DNA from 4 places in the Limibacter armeniacum genome. Region 1 is predicted to be linked to each of the others. Evidence: riboswitches for the same ligand, from Rfam matches in the RefSeq annotation. Region 1 holds a riboswitch; each other region holds the start of a gene.
The links. Region 1 has a riboswitch for thiamine pyrophosphate ahead of thiM (hydroxyethylthiazole kinase). Riboswitches for the same ligand answer to the same signal wherever they lie in the genome.
Positions count from the first base shown of each region.

Region 2: linked by a shared signal. The riboswitch ahead of V6R21_RS08260 (TonB-dependent receptor) and the one ahead of thiM (hydroxyethylthiazole kinase) in region 1 are both predicted to bind thiamine pyrophosphate.
Region 3: linked by a shared signal. The riboswitch ahead of thiC (phosphomethylpyrimidine synthase ThiC) and the one ahead of thiM (hydroxyethylthiazole kinase) in region 1 are both predicted to bind thiamine pyrophosphate.
Region 4: linked by a shared signal. The riboswitch ahead of thiS (sulfur carrier protein ThiS) and the one ahead of thiM (hydroxyethylthiazole kinase) in region 1 are both predicted to bind thiamine pyrophosphate.

Region 1 is NZ_JBAJNO010000009.1:1,541,815-1,544,018, reverse strand. Features, by position in the region: gene thiE (thiamine phosphate synthase) at 1-356, opposite strand, end outside; gene thiM (hydroxyethylthiazole kinase) at 349-1,152, opposite strand; TPP riboswitch at 1,234-1,328, opposite strand; gene V6R21_RS24130 (helix-turn-helix domain-containing protein) at 1,685-2,204, shown strand, end outside.
Region 2 is NZ_JBAJNO010000008.1:546,778-548,981, forward strand. Features, by position in the region: gene V6R21_RS08260 (TonB-dependent receptor) at 1-909, opposite strand, end outside; TPP riboswitch at 1,032-1,121, opposite strand; gene porZ (type IX secretion system anionic LPS delivery protein PorZ) at 1,296-2,204, shown strand, end outside.
Region 3 is NZ_JBAJNO010000009.1:929,725-931,928, forward strand. Features, by position in the region: gene V6R21_RS21615 (CAP domain-containing protein) at 1-643, opposite strand, end outside; TPP riboswitch at 1,061-1,166, shown strand; gene thiC (phosphomethylpyrimidine synthase ThiC) at 1,325-2,204, shown strand, end outside.
Region 4 is NZ_JBAJNO010000009.1:1,226,065-1,228,268, forward strand. Features, by position in the region: gene V6R21_RS22755 (thiazole synthase) at 1-377, opposite strand, end outside; gene V6R21_RS22760 (thiamine phosphate synthase) at 401-1,051, opposite strand; gene thiS (sulfur carrier protein ThiS) at 1,136-1,336, opposite strand; TPP riboswitch at 1,440-1,543, opposite strand; gene V6R21_RS22770 (hypothetical protein) at 1,748-2,204, shown strand, end outside.

The DNA.
Region 1 (2,204 bases):
GGTAAATTCTCTGCTTCCTTTACTTCCTCCAGTGACTCAACAGATAAGCCGACAATACTATTTGGAGGTAGGAGTCTTCGTGCACTTTCTACCGGCATGTCACTTTGTCCAAGGTGTACGCCTTCTGCTTCAACTGCTAAGGCTACATCTACTCTATCATTGATAATCAATGGAATGTTAAAGGGCTTCAGTAGTGTTTTCAGTAGTAAGCCTTTTTGTATAAACTCACGTGTACTGGCATTTTTTTCTCTGAGCTGAACCATTCCAACCCCTCCTTCAGCAGCCATTTGAATGACGGATGCTAGAGAATGGTGTCGGCAATCAGACTCACTTGTGACCAGATATAACTTATTCATGAATGACTTCAATTTTAGCTTTATCCATAAAGGTATCTTCATTGAGATTATAAAGCGCATCTAAAAAGTACAGTTGTAGTGTACCCGGACCTTGTGCCTTTTGCATGGCAACCTCACCAACTACTCCCATTGTCGCCATTGCTGCTAATGTAGCCATGAATGGGTCTGAAGTAACCGCCAAACAAGCTCCAGTTAGTGCTGTAGCGGTACAGCCCATTCCTGTAACTTTGGTATAAAGCGGAATGTTGTTTAGCACTTTTGCCTTAGTAGTGGAAGTGATGATCCAATCCTCTTCCCCTGAGATACAAACAGTCCCATTGGTTATACCTGCCAGTTCCGTTGCAGCATCAGTAGCAGCTTGTGCCGATATGGTACTGTCAACTCCCTTGGTAGCTGAGGCAGTACTTAGGGCAGCCATGATCTCACTCCCATTTCCACGGATGACAGTAGGCTTAACAGTATCTATAAGTGAGGCAAATGCTTCGTTGCGGTAAGGGGTAGCGCCTAGTCCAACTGGGTCAATGACGATAGGAGTCCCTTTCCTTTTGGCTGTAATCATTGCCTTTTTCATGGCTTCTACCCATTGAGGCTCTAATGTGCCGATATTGATGACAAGACTTCCTGCAATGCCAGCCATATCTTCAACTTCTTCCAGTGCATGAGCCATAACAGGGGATGCTCCAAGTGCTAGCAGTGCATTGGCAGAGTTATTCATGACTACATAGTTGGTGATATTATGTACGAGAGGAGCTTGTTCCTTTACAGCCTTTACAGTTTCCCAGAGTTGTTGTAGCATATCCTTTTATCAAATTGCATGGTGAATGAATCTTGTCAAGGTATACTTCAGGGGTACTCCGCTGCTATAATTGAAATAGGAGAGAGATGCCTAGCTTTTCCCTACGACAGTGCCAGCTGTATCAGGTTCAAAGGGTATTTCTCAGTTCCTTAAACGGAACACCCCTAAAGCATATATCGCAAAGTTAATAGAATTTTTTTAGGGAAAAAGTATGACGAAACAAGGTTTCTTGTCACTGAAATATAACCTCTAGGTATTTGTCGATTTATATGAAGCTGGGTTTATGCAACCGATTTAAAAGTACTTATAACAGCGTGTAAGTATGATGATACCGTTATGCTTTTCTATTAAAATGACTTATGAGATAATGAATTTTAGCGTTCAATAAGCTTCTGAGTATAAAGACGTAATGCTTGAGGTATTGGCTTGAATCTATTTTTAGTGTAAATTGTACATATTTAATAATTGATGTAATTTATTCATCATACAACACACTAACACATACAAGTCAACTTGTTGTCTCTAATCGACTATGATAGCTAATATATTGAGATCAATAGCTGTTCTGTTGTTTACATGCTGGTCATTTTATGTATCAGGTCAAACAACGATTCAAGTAATCAGATTGCCGCAACATACCCCAATTACAGATACTGTTTTTATCTCTGGAAGTTTTAATGATTGGTTAGCTAATGATCCGAATTATGCATTAAAACCAAATAAGGAAGGCATTTTAGAGGTGACGATGCCTGATAGCTTGAAAGCTTTTGAATTCAAGTTTACACGAGGGAATTGGGAGTATGTAGAAGGGACTTGGGATGGAAAGCCTTTGGCTAATAGGACCTGTATTCTACCCTCCTCAGTAACGGATACAGTAATTGTAGCATCAGTTCAGAGCTGGGAGGATTTGGCTGCGCAGGTAACTTTCAAGCTTAAGCATTTGCCTGCTTATACGCCTGAGCCTGCCAAGGTTTTTATATCAGGATCATTCAATGATTGGAATCCTGCTGATAGCCTGTATCAGATGCGCTTGGATGAGAATGGAACCTATA
Region 2 (2,204 bases), on a different contig from region 1:
CACATTTGCGGTAAAGTTACCGGCTTTGCTTTCGTATTTCCCTGAAAGGTAGAATGACTTTAAGTCAACCCATGCATTATCGATATAGCCATCCGATTCTGTTTTGGAAAGTCTGCCATACAAGCTGAAGTGGTCATTCAGTTTTCCTGTTGAAAACTCTGTGTTGACCTTCCATGTGCCAAATGAGCCAACAGTAGTACCAACCTGCGCATATGGTTTGTCAGCAGGGGCTTCAGTCGTAAGGTTTACTGATGCGCCAAATGCACCAGCACCATTTACTGAAGTACCGACACCACGCTGGATCGCAATATTGTCTACAGAAGAAGCAAAATCAGGCATATTGACCCAGAATACTCCTTGAGATTCTGCATCGTTGAGAGGAATACCGTTGATGGTGACGTTGATACGGGTTGGGTCCGAACCTCTGATACGCATGCCTGTATAACCGATGCCAGCTCCTGCATCAGAAGTAGTGACGATAGAAGGTTGGAAGTTCAGTAATACAGGAAGGTCCTGCCCGAGGTTTTGAGGTGCAATCTCTTCCGCTGTCAGTTCTGTTACAGTAACAGGGTAGTCCTTTTTGGCATAAATGATGGCTGTTCCCAACTCTTTGAAGTCTTCCTTGAGGGGGATGTCCAATATTACATCCTGCTTCAGGGTAATTGGTTGAGAGAAAGGCACAAAGCCAAGGAAAGAAACAGATAGTGTGTAGTTACCTTCCGGTAGTCCACTTATCTTATAAGCACCAGAAGCATCTGTAATGATACCTTTATTAAGTTCTTCTATTGAGACAGTCGCACCGAATAGTGCTTCTTGATTAGAGGCTTGTGTTACTTTGCCCGAAATGGAATATTGTCCGAAAGACAATACGGGTAACATCAGCAACATGGAAAATAAAACAGCTCTCATCTTTACTTTTAGTTTGTAGTGATTAAAACTTAAAGCGTATGATGAGTGCGAAAAAAGAGATTACGGGAAACGGATGCATACTGTACGCTTACAGTATGGTTGATTTCAGACAACTATAAAAACAAAGGCTGTCTTTTGCTCCCTTCGCAGGAATTACCCTGTTCAGGTTCTATGGGTATAATCTCAGCTTTTCAGCACCCCAGCATACTATACCGGCACTTGCCAGTACAATCATTTTGCGAGCCACCCTTTTGGATGGCGCTGCAAAGATATGCCGATTTATATTTTATTTACAAATTGTCCTATTCTTTTCTTTATTTTCGAATCTTGATAAAGATGAAATGAAAACAACGGGGCAATACCTTTACCCCAAAAACAATATTGGAATGAAAATTCTTTTAGGGACGCTATTTTTTCTCAGCAGCCTTTGCGCAATGGGGCAGGATATTCCTGTAGGCAGCTGGCGGACACACCTGACTTATCACAATACCCATATTGTAGAATTTGGAGAAAACAAGGTTTATGCAGCTTCTGCCAATGGACTCTTTTTTCTTGACTTGGAAACCAATGAGCTTCAGCCAATCACCAAGGTGGATGGCTTGAGTGATAGTGATGTGGGTGCCTTATCTTACAGGGCTGCTAATGGTCAGTTGCTGATTGCCTATCGCAATGGGAATATCGATGTTCTGGAACAGGATGGTATCGTCAATATTAGGACAATACTAAACGCTGATTACCCTGACAAGACACTTTATGATGCAGAGAATGTTGGAATGTTTACTTACATCTCCTCGGAGTTTGGGATTGTCAGGTTGGATATGGATACCTATAATATACGGGATACTTATGCTGAGATTGGCATTGATGGAGAGCAGGTAGCCGTCTATGATTTACAGGTAATTCGTGATACCATTTTTGCGGCAACTGCGGAAGGGTTAAAAGCGGCTCCAATTGATGAGTCTGTCAATAAACAGGATTTTAGAAATTGGACTTTGCTGAGAAGCTCCAACAGTATTAGAAAAGTGGCAGGTGGAGATGATAAGGTATATTTTTGGGAAGAAACATCAGGTGTTTGGGAATATGCCGCTGACACAGCGCTTCTGATAACTGATACTGAACTTTCATCCATAAATGGTATTGCTTACGGAGATGAGGCATTGCTTGTCTTGCGAAATGAGCAGATTGAGAAAATAGGTTCAGAGGTGACTACTTTAGAAGGATCGCAAATTGTTTCTCCACAAGATGCGACCTTTGGAGATGATGGAACACTTTGGGTAGCAGATAAGGCTACCGGA
Region 3 (2,204 bases), 610 kb from region 1:
CTTTCGCATATTTATTGGCAATATCATCCAGTACCAAAGAGTGAAGACCAGCTTGGTTTCTGTAGTAGTTTACTTTTTCCAGAATACCATTTACAACAGATTCATTATCCTGCAAATCCTGTGATGTAGAACCGTTGTCTGTCTCTGTATTATCAGAACCGCCATTATTTCCTCCGGTTGATCCACCGTTATCTGTACTACCTCCTGAAGAGTCACCTCCGTTGTCTGTATTGTTATCAGTATCTGTATCACCACCTGAAGAACCATTAACAGTTGTTGAATCTCCTCCAGAAGTATTATCAGAACCGCCATTGTCTGTACCAGTATCACCTCCTCCTGAAGAATCTGATCCTCCATTGTCAGTTCCGGTACTATCACCCGAATCGCCGTTGTCTGTACTTGAATCTCCGCCTGATGATGTATTATCAGAACCACCATTGTCTGTTTCAGAACCACTGTTGTCACTGCCACCAGCAACACCATCCTCTTCTGTTACGGCATCACCTGTATCAGCTTCTGATCCATCTTCTGGAGTAGTTAGTTCTGTTGAAGGTCCTTTTTCTGTTTCATCATTTTCTGAACACGAAGGGAATGCCATCAGCATGGCACAAACGCACGAAATCGATAATAGAGTTTTCTTCATTGTATTTTGTTTGTTGGCTGTTTAGCGACGCTGAGTTTAATTAGGTATCAATGCTGGCTACTCAACGGGTTAAACGCTGGTTATAATTGTAATTATTTAAGTTAAGTATGGCTAGAAGCCACCTATCTAATGTTCAATGTTATGAAGCAATATTAATAAACAGGATCTAGATATTGGATTTATTTATTTAATGATTGCATGATTCCACTTTTTCAAAGTCTGTGCCACAATGTTGTTAACCAAACAAATAAAATGTTAACAGAATTATAAAATAATTAAACACAGTCCTCTGATTATCAATAAGAAGTTCAAACAACAATCATAACTTCTGATCAGTAGTCCTCTCATGAAGAGCAATAAGCTATATCAGTTCCTCCATGTACTTTTTTCGTATTCCATCTAAATTCTGTTAACTTAAGCTCGCTTTAGGGGTGTTCCACATCGTCATGATGTCGGAACTGAGAACTTACCCTTTGAACCTGACGCAGTTAGTACTGCCGTAGGGAAAAGCTGGAAGTGTACTGATATGGAAAATCCCATATCTGGCTTCCTGTCTATTCATTCCTCTAAAGCTTATCGTTTATCTTTTTTTCATCGACTTGTATGGTTGCGGTAGCTATTGGCAAAAGCTATTCCTTCATGCCACACTTTGGCCCCTCATACAGTCCAAAACCAAAAACAATGAGCAAAGATCGTATCCCGTCTTCTCAGACGATTACACGTGATCCATTCCCAGCTTCCAAAAAAGTGTATGTAAAAGGCACAATACATGACATCAAGGTGGCCATGAGAGAGATTTCTTTGGAAGATTCTGTGACATTCTTAGCAAATGGAAAGAAAAAAACCGAACCCAACCCTGCTGTTACAGTATACGACACAAGCGGCCCTTACACAGACCCAAATATCTCCATAGATGTAAGAAAAGGGCTGAACAAGTTACGTAAAGCATGGATCACAGACAGAGAAGATGTGGAGGAATTACAGGGTATCTCTTCCCGTTACGGAAAAGAACGTTTGGATGATTCTTCTCTTGACAGTTTAAGGTTTGAGTACCTTTCCAAACCGCTAAGAGCCAAGCAAGGAGTTAACGTAACCCAAATGCATTATGCAAAAAAAGGCATTATTACTCCTGAAATGGAATATGTAGCCATCAGAGAAAACCAGCGTCTGGAAGAAATCAAGGAAATCAGCCAACAACATCAAGGAAACAGTTTTGGGGCATTTACACCAAGAGGACCTATTACCCCTGAGTTTGTCAGAAACGAGATTGCTGCCGGAAGGGCCATTATTCCAAACAATATCAACCACCCTGAAACAGAGCCTATGATCATTGGCAGAAACTTTTTGGTCAAGATCAATGCAAACATTGGTAACTCTGTCACGACTTCAAGCATTGAGGAAGAAGTTGAAAAGGCCGTTTGGGCAACTAGATGGGGCGCAGATACTATTATGGATTTGTCTACAGGAAAAAATATCCACGAGACAAGGGAATGGGTCATTCGAAATGCTTCCGTTCCTGTTGGAACAGTGCCTATCTATCAGGCACTTGAAAAGGTTAACG
Region 4 (2,204 bases), 320 kb from region 1:
GCATGGATATAAGGGAATACCTTGAATCCCATTTTTGCCAGTTCCTCGGTTGCCTTCAAGGTTTCCACCGCATCGGGCATCAAGTATTTAGGATCAGGATGGATTTCAAGCTTGAGCAGGTCGGTCTGTAAAGCTTCCCTTGCCAGCTGTGCGGCAAAGATGGCTTCCTTGGCATTACGAACGCCTGAGGTATTGGGCAACAGCCTGAAGTTTCCTTCACGCAAGTGGTGAAAGAGGTCTTCCTCTGGTCGGTGCTCATTGACACGCTTCAAGGCTACGGTCACCAGCTCTGAACCAGAAGCATCCAGCGCTTCCCGCATTTCTTTGTTGCTGCTGAACTTTCCTGTTCCGGTAAACAGTCTGGAATTGAATTGAATATTATCTACTGTAAGCATTGGTTTCAGATGGTTTGTTGTGAGATGATCAGGTTGGTGTACTCAGCTGCCAAGACGGCATCTTCTGCTTGGGCAATCAGGGAAGAAACAGCGATGCCATGCAGCCCGACTTTCAAAAGCTCAGGAATATCCACATGCTCAATGCCTCCTATCCCGATCACAGGTGTGTGATTGTCTGTGTTTCGAAATTTTTCCAAAAGGTTGGCATAACCTTCCAATCCCAAAATCGGGCTGAGTTTTTTCTTGGTTGCTGTAAAACGGAATGGTCCTAAGCCGATATAGTCCACCTTCATGTCTGCCAGCTTGAGCATATCCTCCAGCGTATTGGCTGTCCCTCCAATAGTTTTTCCTGCACCCAAAATTTTTCTTGCTTCAACAGGTGACATATCTTCCTTTCCGATATGTACGCCGTCGGCATTGATGTCAGCAGCCAGTTCCACCCGGTCATTGATCACCAATGTGGCGCCATAATTTTTACAGATGGCTGCCATTTCCTCCGCAATAGGACGCAGCTGCTCATCAGACATGGTCTTTTCCCTAAGCTGTATCCACCTGACATCACCCTTACAGGCAAGCTCTACTTGTTTGGTATAGGAAACCGTTGGGTGTGGTTGTGTAATAAAGTGCAGACGGGCAATTTCTTTTTTATTGATCATGGTCTTGTTGATTTGAGATATATGATTGGAGACTTGAGATTGGGAATTTAAAGTAGTCAATCTCATGTCTAGCATCTCAATTTTTCACCCTCCTTGCGTTGCACGAATAATTGTGATGTTGTCGCCTTCTTTTAGCGCATGAGACTCCCATGCTTCCTGTGGAATCACTTCATAGTTCACAGCCACAGCGGTTCCCTGAAATGGGACGCCTTTTTCCTTTACAGCCAATGCAACGGTACAATTGGCTGGAAGCTGAATAGAATCTTGGTTAATGGTAACCTGCATGTTCAATTGGTTTTGTAAATGAAACTTGAAACACAGGCTCTAGAGGAGAATCAAAAGCAGAAACATGTTTTAGGGAAAGCGCATAAAAAAATACGCCCCAACAAATCATCTTCCAGCTTTTCCCTACGGCAGTACTAGCTGCATCAGGTTCTAAGGGTAAGTTCTCAGTTCCGATACTAAAAGTATGGAACACCCCTAAAGCTGCTACGAAATAACAGAATATTACAAAAGGATGCAAACATCTGAGATTACTCTCTACTATGATCCAATATGCCGAACTAAAACCAGTAGCAAACACTTGTTAATATGAATGCTATCCTCAATAAGTAATTCCAATACTCCTACTTCAATAGAGATTCCCTTCATTCTCTTTTCTAGTCGTATGTCTTATTAATTAATGGTGTTTACAAAATGAATGTCTTCACTAGCAAGTATTTTCTTCTATTACTATTCAGTTTCAGTTTTCATTTCAGTGATGTATTTGGACAGGATGACAAAAACCAAATTGACCTGGAAAAGCCTACTTTGGAAATTGGTGGTGCTTTAAGGTTTAACTACAACTACTCCACATGGAAGGACGGTCAGAAGAAAAGAGGTGGTGATTTTGGCTATGATGTCTTCCGGCTTAATGTCAAGGCAGCTTATGAAGGTGTCAAGCTCAATGCAGAATACCGACTTTACTCCAATTCATTTGGGGGAGGCATGCTCAAACAAGGGTGGTTGGCTTATGACTTCAATGACCAGAATGAAATTCAGATTGGTCTCACGCAAGTTCCTTTTGGGATTACCCAATACAACTCTCATTGCTGGTTTTTCAGCATCGACTACTATGTCGGACTGGAAGATGACCATGATATGGGTGTCAAGT